Regions from separate parts of the Bacillus paramobilis genome, predicted to be linked through region 1. Evidence: riboswitches for the same ligand, from Rfam matches in the RefSeq annotation. Region 1 holds a riboswitch; each other region holds the start of a gene.

Region 1 (4,492 bases):
TAGCGCGTCCTTCGAGTTTTAATCCAATCTCTTCGAAGAAAGAGATTGCGTTATCAAGAGATTCTACAACGATGCTGACATTATCCATTCTTAGTAATCTGTTGTTTGCCATAGTCTTTATCTCCTTTATATGTATAAATTTATTATCTAACTATCCTCATAATTATACTAAAATCTCCTATAAACAAAAAACACCTTGTCACAGTGTAGGAAAAAATGACAAGGTGTTTTCGGGTATAGAATAAACATTTTGTTAACAAACAAAACCTCGGAAACCTTCTACTACTGATATACGCATGAACTTTATTTCGTGAATGCTATTATTGTAAGAATTTGGTAATGTAGTTTCTATTCGATAATATAACTTCGACTTCCCCGCAAAATATTCCCATCCTATTTCTATTAATATAGGAAGGAAATAGATTTATATAATTTATTTTAAGTTTTACTGGTGGAAATTAACTCATCTGCACTAAAGGCTCAATTTTCGCCATAAATGATTGATGCAGTGCCTCGACACCTGTTACTAAATGAAGGCGGTCAATAACAACTGATACTTTAATTTCTGATGTACTTACCATTTTAATATGAATATCTTCTTCTTTTAAAGTAGTGAACATATTCGCAGCAACACCTGGATTAGAGACCATACCAGATCCTACAATTGATACTTTTGCTAAATGATTTTCATATTCTACAGATTCATATTGTAATGTTTCTTGATGTTGTTCTAATACCTCTAATGTTTCTTTTAAATCATTAGAATGGATTGAGAAGGAGAGATGAACAGTTCCTTCATTTGTAATACTTTGAATGATGATATCTACATTAATATGTGCCGCTGCTAATGTAGAGAAAACTGTTGAAAGTGCACCTTGTTCCAAACCTTTCATTGTGACGCGTGTAATATTATCTTCAAATGCAATACCTTTAACGATTGATTGTTGTTCCATGTTACATTCTCCTTTTACAATTGTTCCATTTTCTTGTTCCATACTTGAGCGAACTTCTAACATGACATTATGATTTTTAGCAAATTCAACAGCACGAGGGTGTAATACACCAGCACCGAGATTCGCTAGTTCTAACATTTCATCATAAGAAATTTCATCTAATTTATAAGCATCTTTTACAACTCGTGGGTCCGTCGAATAAACACCGGTCACATCCGTGTAAATATCGCATTTTTTTGCTTTCAGTGCAGCAGCTAATGCAACAGCAGTTGTATCAGAACCACCGCGGCCAAGCGTTGTAATTTCATGGTTTTCACTGATTCCTTGGAAGCCAGCTACAATAACAATCGTGCCTTCAGTAAGATAAGACTGAATTCGATCTGTATGAATGTCAGTAATCCGTGCACTGCTATGTACAGATTCTGTCGTAATACCAGCTTGCCATCCTGTTAATGAAATTGCGTTATAACCTTTTGCTTGTAGTGCCATCGTTAATAATGAAATAGTTACTTGTTCTCCTGTAGATAGAAGCATATCCATTTCACGTTTACTTGGATTTTCTGTAATAGCGTTAGCAAGTGCGACAAGTTCATCTGTACTTTTTCCCATTGCCGAAACGACAGAGACGATACCATGTCCTCGTTCATATTCTTCAATAATTAAATTTGCTACATGTTGAATACGCTCAGCACTTCCGACAGAAGTGCCACCAAATTTTTGTACAATCGTTTCCATTACGAATTCCTTCTTTCATCCATTTTTAAGAATAGATTAGGACATATATAAATCCCAACATTCCTGTAGTTACCAGAAAAAACAAAAAACACCATCTCAAATAAGTGAGGATGGTGCTGTTACAGGAAAAGGGAAACAGAAAACGGAGCTAATAAAAAAACCGCCAAAAAAGGAATATCATAAAAATGATATCTCTTTTTTGTAGATAGCTCTTCATACATACACTTCTGTACATATGACAGTTCTGTTTCTATTCGAAAACAGCCCCAATCGATAAATGCAGAGAAAATTATCGATTTCGGCAATACTTCCTTTCATCTAATTTCATAGACATCTCTGTGTCTCCATTAGAATAATCATAAGTATCGCAACCTCTATCTCACGTTTTAGGCGAGAGTGTTTGATTTATAAAGTTGTTGGTAACATTTGTTTTATAATAATTTAAATTTTTCGGGGAATCAAGTGTTTTGTATAAATTTTAAAAATTCTTTCTTTTCTTAAAGGAGTTTGTGAAAAGTGTAGCAAAATAAATTCATAGCATGTACATTAAATTTATAGTGCACTGGAGGTGGAAGAATGAAGGGGAAAAAGCCTATTTATGTTTCGGCAGAAATGAAAACGACAATGGAGAAATTATGGGAATATACGCAAGAACCAGATATACATACAGAATGGGATGCTCGTTTTACGGAAATTTCATATTTAGAGAAAAAAGAAGGAGAACCACAGAAGTTTTTATATAAAACAAAAATTGGATTTGGACTTGAAATAGCTGGTGAAGGGGAATCGATAGGTGAAATAAGAAAAGAAATAGGTGAACGTATTTCTTCTTTAAAATTTTGGACAGACAATCAATTATCACTTATTCAAATAGGGCGTGGTTATTGGAAGTATACCCCCCGTAAAGAACACATTCATTTTGAGACACAATATGATTATGATACGAGGTTTGGTCGTATAGGGAATGTAATAGATTTCTATATGTTTCGGCCGTTATTAGGTTGGGCGACTGCTTGGAGTTTTGATGCTTTAAAGTTATGGTTAGAAAAGGGACTTCATCCTAGATTACTAATTAGAAGAACAATGACATATTGGCTCGTGTGTTTATTAATTGCCTTTGTATGGATGTATCAAGGGATAGTGCCGAAACTAGTGTTTACTCATTCAGAAGAAGTAAAAATGTTGTCTGTGACAATTGGTTCAACTGCACATAGTATTTTTCTAGTTAAAATAATTGGATTGCTAGAAATTATTTTTGGTGTCCTATGGCTGTTGCCATTTCCAAAACGAAAAGTATTTATCGTACATATTTTTATGTTAATAGCCTTAACGATAGCGGCGGGTTTTACGAATATCGTAAGCTTTACAGAGCCGTTTAATCCAATTACATTAAACGTTCTACTTATGGGGTTATCGATTGTCGGTTATATAAATAGTTCTGATTTACCGAGTGCAAAAAATTGCAAGAGGAAGAGAAAGGAATAATGTATGGCTAATATGTATGAAAGACTATTAGGGGGTTCTTATAAAAAACTTCATCCGAAATTACAGAAACGCTATGAGATCACGGAAGAAAATAGCTTTACTGGAGAAGGAGAAATGGATGAAATTTACGGTGGTTCTTTTTTCGTAAAATTAATATTAAAAATTGCATCGAAGTTTAGAATGTTTTTCTCTGAGCGGGGGAAGGAAGTGCCATTTACAATACATAATACCGCTGAGCGAGATGAACATGGAAATGAACTAGTAAGGTGGAATCGTACTTTTTATTTCCATAATAAGAAAAGATATTTTAATGCCGTTATGCAGTTGGATGGAGAGAATAATGAAATTGTAGATTGTTTTGGTGAACCGCACTTACTTGTTTCTACATTGAATTTTCATATTGATGAGATGGGGGCAATGCATATTTCTTCAAAGAAACAATGGTTTTATATGTTTGGAAGAAAAATTCCGTTACCAAAGTTTTTGTATGGCGAAGCAAAAATTGTAGAAAGTTATGATGAAACGCAACAATGCTTTCGAATTCATGTACAAGTACGCAATCCGTTAATCGGTTCATTATTTTCATATAAGGGAACATTTGTGGAGAGGAAATAAATGATATGAAAAATATAATAGTTGGGCTTGCTTGTTATATTGTTTTTCTAATATGTGAGTGGACAAATGTAAACCCAGTTGAAGCAATTATATTATTATCTATTTTGTTATTTATACCGATGTCATTTTGCATCATTGATAAGAAAACAAGAAATGGATCATATGTATTCTTTTATAAACTGGTATCGCTGTTATATCCAATCGCAGCAATTAGTGCAACGCTAGCTTTCGTAACAAATCACTATTTCTTTGCTTTACTTTGGTTTGTATATACAGGAATTGTTGCGTTATTTGGTGTAAGTAGATTACTAGAAAGAGGATGGAAACCGTTAGAAGAGACGGCTATCGATAGTGCGTTTATGTATTTGTTTTTAGGTGGTTTCTGGTTTTTTGCTTCAGTAGCAAAACTTTCCATTATGCATTTTAGTTCTGACATTGTGTTACTCACAGCTGCACACTTTCATTATTCAGCATTTCTATTGCCATTATCAGTCGGTTTAATTGGGAGAAAAAGAGAAAAGAGAAGTAAAGTATATGATGCTATTATGTTTATCATCGTCATTTCACCTATGACAGTTGCAATAGGAATTACGTACTCAAGAGTATTTGAATTTTTTGCAGTATTCCTATATTTATGTGCGATTTATGGTTATGGGATTTATGTTTGGCGCACGAAATTTAATGCTATCAGTGCAAAGGTTCTT
Region 2 (4,492 bases), 880 kb from region 1:
TTGTATTAGCAATCGCACCATTTAACTACCCAGTAAACTTATCTGCTGCAAAACTTGCACCAGCATTAATTATGGGTAACGCTGTTATTTTCAAACCAGCAACTCAAGGTGCAATTAGCGGTATTAAAATGGTTGAAGCACTTCATAAAGCTGGCCTTCCAAAAGGTCTTGTAAACGTAGCGACAGGACGCGGTTCTGTAATTGGTGACTACTTAGTAGAACACGAAGGCATCAATATGGTATCGTTCACAGGTGGTACAAACACAGGTAAACATTTAGCGAAAAAAGCTGCAATGATTCCACTTGTATTAGAACTTGGTGGTAAAGACCCTGGTATCGTTCGTGAAGATGCTGACTTACAAGATGCTGCAAACCACATCGTAAGCGGTGCATTCTCTTACTCTGGTCAACGTTGTACAGCTATTAAACGTGTACTTGTACACGAAAACGTAGCAGACGAGCTTGTTAGCTTATTAAAAGCGCAAGTAGCTGAACTATCAGTTGGATCTCCAGAACAAGACAGCACAATCGTTCCATTAATCGACGATAAATCTGCTGACTTCGTTCAAGGTTTAGTTGACGACGCTGTAGAAAAAGGTGCTACAATCGTTATCGGTAACAAACGTGAGCGTAACTTAATTTACCCAACATTAATCGACCACGTAACAGAAGAAATGAAAGTTGCTTGGGAAGAGCCATTCGGCCCAATCCTTCCAATCATCCGTGTTTCTTCAGATGAGCAAGCAATTGAAATTGCTAACAAATCAGAGTTCGGCTTGCAAGCAAGTGTCTTCACAAAAGACATTAACAAAGCATTTGCAATTGCTAACAAAATCGAAACTGGTTCTGTTCAAATTAACGGACGCACAGAGCGCGGCCCTGACCACTTCCCATTCATTGGTGTAAAAGGTTCAGGTATGGGCGCACAAGGTATTCGCAAGAGCCTTGAGTCTATGACACGTGAAAAAGTAACTGTATTAAACTTAGTTTAATCTTATAAAAAGAAGCTGATCTATTTTTAGATCAGCTTCTTTTTATACAATTGAGTTCACGAGTTGTTTTTCCATAGTTAAATTCACACATTCTACAGAAATTTGATAACCTAGCCATCGCTCAGCAATATGTTCAAATGATGAAACTGAGCCTGTTGTAAAAAATCGATGCTTCGGATTAAGATTGTCAGACAGAATTCCTTTGTGCTGTAAAATTGTGCTTAACTCTATCGCTGTTTCTTCTGCGGAACTAATAATCGTTACATCTTCTCCTAGTTCCTTTTTTATATAGGACTCTAAAAGTGGATAATGCGTACACCCAAGAATTAACGTATCTATATCTTCCTTCGTTAATGGCAGTAAAGCTTGTTTCACTTGTTGCGTTACATATGCTGTATCTTCTAATTGATTTTCTACAACTGTAGCTAAAGTTGGGCACGCATGACTATGCACTTCTAAATATGTATCAAGCTCGTGCAATGCTTTTTCGTACATATTAGACTGTATCGTACCTACAGTTCCAATTACTCCGATTTTCCCTTTCTTTGTCACTTTAATTGCCGCTCTTGCTCCCGGATGTATAACGCCAATAACCGGAATGGGAAGTGCTTCTTGCAAATCAGTCAATGCAGCAGCTGCACCAGTATTACATGCTACAACTAGGGCTTTTAATGGAAACTTTTTGAGGAACTCAACCATTTCAAATATGAAAGATTGTACCTCCTCTACACTTCTTGGCCCATACGGACAACGATCATTATCACCAATATAGTAAATGCTCTCTTTAGGCAATTGTCTTATAATTTCGCTCGCAACTGTTAATCCCCCAACTCCCGAATCTAATACACCTATTACTGAATGTTTATGACATACAGACATATACTTCATCCCCTTCTCAATCTTCTAGCGCCAATAACATTTATTATATTATGAAAATTCAATATTACATAACAATCCCTCTCCCTTTTAATCACAAACTCTTCCCTATAATCTGATTATTTCTATATCCATTGACGTATAAAAATTCATTTGTTACTCTTAAAGACGTTAATTTAATATTTAAATCCTCATTCGTATCTCGGTGAGGTAGAGGTTGCAGTCATTAAGAGTATCATTTCTGGAGATGTAGTGGCATTGATGAAGGAATGAGAAAGGAATGATTGCCGAAGTAAGCCCGTGTCCACCATGCACGCTTGCTGGGTCTGCATTTAATAAGTGCAGAACTGTCACAAACGAAACGTTTCGTTTGTGGAGAGCTATCGAGAGGTATGTCGTGGGTTTCTTATAAGATAGAAAGCATGTAGCGGCAAATTACGTGCTTTTTTTGTTTTGTTTGGGACTTCTCTTCTCTACTAAGAAGACATACATATCTCCTCGCTTGACTTGGTTATACTAACTTTGGAGGTATTTTCTATGCAACAAAAAAAATGGGGCTTTTGGGTACTAACAGCTTTCGTTGTCGGTAACATGGTTGGCGCTGGGATTTTCATGGTGCCAAGTACGTTGGCACAAACAGCAAGCCCTCTCGGTGTCACTTTAGCTTGGTTAACAACAGGGTTTGGTGTTTTAATGCTAGCTCTTGTTTTCGGTAATTTAGCAATTCGTCGTCCTGATTTAACGACAGGACCACAAAGTCATGCATATGCTTTATTCTCAACACCAAAAAAGAAAAAAATGGCTGGTTTCAGTATGGTATGGGGATATTGGGTTGCAAACTGGGCAAGTAACGTTGCCATCATTACATCTTTCGCGGGATATTTATCACTCTTCTTCCCAATTATGAAAGATACACGACTACTCTTTTCAATCGGCTCGTTCGATATAGAAGTCGGAAAACTAATTACATTTACGATTTGTTCCATCTTACTTTGGGGAACTCATATTATATTAACAAACGGTGTAAGCGGAGCTGGAAAGCTAAACTTCTTAGCAACAACAACGAAAGTAACTGGATTCCTTTTATTCATCGTCGTTACGTTATTTGCATTCGAAGCTTCTAAGTTTGGACAATGGTACACACCGATGATCGATAAATCAGGTGTATCACACGGCCTTCTTTCACAAGTAAACTTAGCTGCTCTTACAACGCTTTGGGCATTTATCGGAATTGAATCGGCAGTACTTTTATCAAACCGTGCTACCTCTCCTAAAACAGTAAAACGCGCAACAGTTGCAGGATTACTTATTACAGTTGCGATTTACTTAGGAATTACAATTTTAACAATGGGTGTACTTCACGTTGATAAATTACAAGCTTCTGAACGTCCATTAGCAGATGCATTAAACGCTGCAATGGGTCATGGCGGCGGGAAACTGATGGCATTACTTGCTCTTACTTCCCTATTCGGTTCTATATTAGGCTGGATTTTATTAAGCTCAGAAGTACCGTATCAAGCAGCAAAAGAAGGTTTCTTCCCTTCCTTCTTCACAAAAACAAATAAAAAAGGAAGTCCAATTTACTCATTACGATTAACAAACATTATGTCGCAAGTGTTCTTATTCTCAACGTTATCAGGAACTATTGCGGAAGCTTATACATTCGTTATTACCGTATCAACACTGGCCTACCTTATTCCATATCTCGTTTCACCAATCTTCCAGTTAAAACTAGTCGCAACTGGTGAAACATATAAAAATGAAATGCGGGCAAGAATTACAGATGGTATAGTCGCAGTAATCGCACTTTGCTACGCACTATGGGTTATTAAAACCGGTGCATCCGATATAAAAACGTTCCTTCTCGGAATTGGTTTATTCGTAATCGGCTTTGCCTTCTATCCATTAATGAATCGTGATCAGAAAAAAAATAACGAAAAGAAAAACGAGCAAGTTGCATAACGCAATTTGCTCGTTTTTTCTTTTATAAAACATATATAATAGAACAAAGAGGTGAAAAACATGTCAATCGAATCACTATGGAGCAGTCGCTTCCAACAACATATGCAAAATATCATTACATACTTTGCACGTATGATTAACGGTTTACTATATAGCTTTATCTTTATTTCATGCGTTGGCGCATACTACTATGCTCAGTTTCTAAAAGCATCTCCTTCTAAAGAAATAGCTTTACTACTCATCACGATTGTACTTACATTCATTATAACGAGATGTCCTATCCGTACATTTATTCAAAAACCTGATGCTGTCTATTTGCTTGCATTAGAAGAGAAACTAACATCTTATTTTAAAAAGTCTCTTCTATATAATTACATCATTCAGCTTTTTCCATTATTATTTACGTTCCTTATTCTCGTTCCACTTGCAATGCAATCATTACAAGTAACGGTACCTTTCTTATGTACAATCTTTATCATTTTAATGATTACGAAAGCTTGGAATATGTACATACATTGGATGTGGCGTGATAGCCATGAAAAAAACATATGGTTCATTATTCGTATCGCTTGTAACGCACTCATTATTTACATGCTGTTTTACTCAGCACATGTTCTCATATTAGGCGGATTACTCTTACTACTTGCTTTCCTATTTCTATA
Region 3 (4,492 bases), 1.2 Mb from region 1:
ATTTTTGGACATATTTAGAAGGATCATTCATTAATGGTTCAAGAAGTTGTAAATTGTTCTTAAAGTCACCTTTCAGTGCTCCTATTTTTTTAGCCCAAGGAAGTCTTGGTCTTGTACCTTCGGAAACTAATCTCCTAATGTGGCTGTTTTCGTCATGAAGCCACTGTTGTAATATGTCTAGTGTGTCTTCATGGTATGTTTCAAGAAAAGGACGAATAGCATATTCAGCAGTATTCCTTTTTGTTATCTCATACATGGCATGAAAAGAGGATTGGAAATGGTTAAGTCCATATTTTTCAACGTATTTTGCAATAGGCATGTACATATATCCGTTTGTAAATGTACCTACTTCTGTTGTGTTTTCTGGTCCCAATGTTTTCAGTAAAGTATGTATTGCTCCATTAAAATCTTTTTGTAATGCAGTATGTAATTCATCTGCTATTACTTCTATACGCTGCTTTAACTCTAAATTTTCAACTTTACATGTTACAGAATCTACAAAGATACATTTAGAGAAAGTAGGATCGTGTTTACAAATAGAATCAGCCATTTTTTCTACTAATTCTTCATTAAATAAAAATTTTAACGGAACATATTTACCCATTTTTTCACCTCATTGATAAGATAAAACAATTTCTATTTTTTAATCGACAACCCATAAACTAAAGTCTCACTCGGAGTCGTAATACTAAAACCTGTCGTCTTATAATCAAGTTTCACCGTATCACCAGTGTAGTCTTTCGTGAATGAATCCATTTGTACGATAAGGTCTGCATCTTCATATACAACATCATCTGCATCATATGTATCCCAAATTAAATCCACATCAACGAAAATACTACAAGAGTTTGTCATTGTCCCTCTAATGCGAATGATCTTTTTGTCTTCACGTTCTAATCTATGTATAGCTGCTTTTGCTTCATCAGTAATGCGAATGTTCATGGTATCCCAACCTTTATGTATATTTCCTTTATTATTGCAAAAACAGGAGAAATAGGGAAGGGAGAAGCATCGGAATAAAAAACGAGCAAACAAATTTGTTTGCTCGTTTTACTTTATTTTAGTTCACATTTATCAAGTGGAATCACTTTCGTTTTTTTCGTAAATTTATATCCTAACCATAGTACTAAAAAGAGTGGTAAACCGATGTAAGAAACGAGTACGCCGTTCCAATCGATTGCTTCGCCCATAAATGCGCCGTAGTTTTGACCTAAAATGACGATGACACAAAGTGCAAATGCGAAAATTGGACCGAACGGGAACCATTTTGCTCTATATGGTAAGTCTTTTAAATCTTTTCCTTGTGCGATATATGCTTTACGGAAACGGTAATGACTAATTGCAATTCCGACCCATGCGATAAAGCCAGACATTCCAGATGCATTTAATAACCAAATGTATACAACGCCGTCACCGAATAAAGAAGCAATGAAAGCGATACTACCAACAATTGACGTTACGATTAATGCGTTAACAGGTACACCGCGGCTGTCTAATTTGCCTAAGAATTTTGGTGCTTTTCCTTGGCGAGCTAAGTCCCAAAGCATACGAGTTGATGCATACATTCCAGAGTTACCAGCAGATAGTACTGCCGTTAAAATAACAGCGTTCATAACAGAAGCAGCAAAAGCAACGCCAGCTTTTTCAAAAATAAGTGTAAATGGACTTACTGTTACATCACTTGCAGCAAGGCTTTCTGTTGTATAAGGAATTAATAAACCGATAACGAGAATCGCAAGAATATAGAATAAAAGAATACGCCAAAAGATAGAACGAATCGCTTTCGGAATATTACGCTCTGGATCAGATGTTTCACCAGCAGCAACTCCTAATAATTCAGTACCTTGGAATGAGAAACCAGCTGCCATAAATACACCGATAATTGCCATGATACCGCCATTAAATGGTGCATCTGCAACAGTGAAGTTTTTGAAGCCAACAGTTTCGCCACCCATAATTCCAAAAATCATCATGAAGCCGACAATTAAAAAGATAATAATAGTAACTACTTTAATAAGTGCAAACCAATATTCAGATTCACCAAACCCTTTAACAGATAAATAGTTTAAAAGGAAAATAATAGCTAAACATAATCCGCTCCAAATGAGGGAAGGGGTATCTGGGAACCAAAATTTCATAATTAATGTTACAGCAGCGAGTTCAGCAGCAATTGTAATGGCCCAGTTATACCAATAGTTCCATCCAAGTGCAAAGCCAAGGGACGGATCAACAAATTTTGTTGCATATGTGCTAAAAGATCCGGTAACAGGCATGTAAGCTGCGAGTTCAGCTAAGCTTGTCATTAAGAAATAAACCATAATTCCAATTGCAGCGTATGCGACTAGTGCACCGCCAGGACCAGCTGAATGGATGACACCACCGCTGGCAAGAAATAGTCCGGTACCAATTGTACCACCGAGAGAAATCATTGTAAGGTGCCTTGATTTTAAACTACGTTTTAATTCACCTTTTCCATTTGTAGTTTGTGTTTCAGAGGTAGTTTGATTTGTTGCGCTATTCATGTTCAACACTCCTTTTCTTGTAAGATAGGAAGGAACGGGGGAGAAAAATACAAAAAACCGCCAAAGGAATTTGGCGGAACGTTTCACAAATAACCACCCCATCATACCCTTCCGTTAAGATAGCACCCCACGTTTACACGGTAATTTTGTAAACGTGACAGTTCTGTTCCTTTCGGAGACAGCCCCAGCTCATATTTCCAGAGAAGAAATATAAACTTCGGCAACTTTTCCTTTCAAACGGAGTCGGTGACATTCTCTGTGTCTCGTCCGTTTTACTCATAAAAGTCGCAACCTCTACCTCATCGGATTGATGAGGATTTGATATATTGCTAAGATTTTTAATATATGGCAATTGTAATGACTTTCTGAATATATTGCAAGATATTTTGTTAGGAAAAGTCAAAAAATATCGGTTATTGTATAGGAAACGCTTGCAAAACTCCACCCGAACCTACTGTTATGTAACAAAAAATAAAGAAACAAATTGTTATACAAATGTTTCGCAAAAAATATTGAAAAACCCTTTAAAATTAAAAGAAAATTCAGAAAATATAATTCGACATAACTAACAAAAGAGGATTATTCCTTAAATTCGTTTCAAAGAATAAGTATAAATCTGATGAATAGAATGAATATTCTCTTTATTTCTGGTAAAATTGAGGTATTGTTTAATTGAAAAGGGGAAATCAATATGAAATTAGAAACAGAAAGGCTCTATATAGTGCCGTGTACAGAAGAGCGTATTCACGTTGCTAACGAGCAAGGATATAATAGTGGTCCACATATTGTAGGACATGTAGAAAATGTAAAACAAGATGCGGCTTTATTACCTTGGGGCGCGTGGTATGTCATTCGAAAAGAAGATGACATCGTTCTAGGTGATATAGGGTTTAAAGGGAAACCAAATGAGGAACATACAGTAGAAATTGGTTACGGATTTATTGAGAAATATTGGAATAAAGGATATGCGACAGAAGCTGTAAGTGAACTAATAAATTGGGCTTTTCAAACAGGAGAGGTAGAAATGATTATCGCGGAGACACTTCTTGAAAATGAAAGCTCGATTCGTGTATTAGAGAAATTACATATGAAGAGAATTAGCAATACAGAAACGATGATTAATTGGAAAATAGAAAAATAAAAAATACCGCCCGAAGTATATCAGGCGGTATTTTTATCGTTATGGTAGCATTTGTTTTTGATCATTCGGATATCCGGCTGTCGGTGCGTTAGAACGCTTGGAATGATTACGAACAGCAATGAAAATAGAAATAATAACGACAAGACCAACTGCTACGTAAGAAAGTGAAATAATAGTTGGATCCACTTTAAATGTAGTAAGCAGTGTACGAATGTTTGTAAAGATTATAAGGCCCCCAACTAATACGCCAAGTAAATGAGAAGGAACGATGCGTACTAACCATGCAGCGATTGGTGCTGCAACGATGCCACCAAGCATGAGAGAAAATACCCAAACCCAACTTACTTGTTCCCAGCCAAGTGAAATGAAAAAGCCGATTGTTGCTGCGAGTGAAACAGGAAACTCACTCGTATCTACAGATCCGATAACTTTTCTAGCTTCATTTCCCCTTGCCAAAAGCACAGGTGTTGTAATTGGGCCCCAGCCACCTCCACCTGTTGAATCAACGAATCCTGCGAATAAGCCAAGCGGAACAAGCTGTTTAGCTGACATACGTTTATTTGAAGTGACAATTTGTTTTTGAATGATGAATCGTAATAAAATATAAACCCCTAAAGTAAATAAAAATATGGAAATGTACGGTTTAATTACATCACCAGGTAAATTGCTTAAAAAACATGCCCCAATAAATGCGCCAATTGCTCCTGGTAATGTAAGCCTGGAAACGGTATATTTATCCACGTTTCCAAATTTGATGTGTGATGCACCAGAAGCAGCAGTTGTAACAACTTCAGCTAAATGAACTGATGCAGATGCAACGGCCGGAGCA

Evidence for each region. A riboswitch is a leader RNA that binds a small molecule or an ion and turns the genes downstream of it on or off. The one in region 1 is predicted to bind lysine.
Region 2: another riboswitch for lysine. It lies ahead of AABL52_RS22730 (amino acid permease); the one in region 1 lies ahead of AABL52_RS18105 (aspartate kinase).
Region 3: another riboswitch for lysine. It lies ahead of AABL52_RS12125 (amino acid permease); the one in region 1 lies ahead of AABL52_RS18105 (aspartate kinase).

What each region holds. Positions count from the first base shown of each region.
Region 1 covers NZ_CP151108.1:3,554,491-3,558,982, reverse strand. Annotated here, with positions in the region: gene AABL52_RS18110 (VOC family protein) at 1-112, opposite strand, end outside; gene AABL52_RS18105 (aspartate kinase) at 459-1,688, opposite strand; lysine riboswitch at 1,887-2,073, opposite strand; gene AABL52_RS18100 (DoxX-like family protein) at 2,265-3,173, shown strand; gene AABL52_RS18095 (DUF4166 domain-containing protein) at 3,177-3,788, shown strand; gene AABL52_RS18090 (YndJ family protein) at 3,794-4,492, shown strand, end outside.
Region 2 covers NZ_CP151108.1:4,436,483-4,440,974, forward strand. Annotated here, with positions in the region: gene gapN (NADP-dependent glyceraldehyde-3-phosphate dehydrogenase) at 1-992, shown strand, start outside; gene racE (glutamate racemase) at 1,035-1,871, opposite strand; lysine riboswitch at 2,072-2,259, shown strand; gene AABL52_RS22730 (amino acid permease) at 2,406-3,830, shown strand; gene AABL52_RS22735 (ABC transporter permease) at 3,891-4,492, shown strand, end outside.
Region 3 covers NZ_CP151108.1:2,351,135-2,355,626, forward strand. Annotated here, with positions in the region: gene AABL52_RS12115 (DNA alkylation repair protein) at 1-604, opposite strand, end outside; gene AABL52_RS12120 (iron-sulfur cluster biosynthesis family protein) at 637-942, opposite strand; gene AABL52_RS12125 (amino acid permease) at 1,056-2,522, opposite strand; lysine riboswitch at 2,635-2,827, opposite strand; gene AABL52_RS12130 (GNAT family N-acetyltransferase) at 3,214-3,663, shown strand; gene AABL52_RS12135 (sulfite exporter TauE/SafE family protein) at 3,703-4,492, opposite strand, start outside.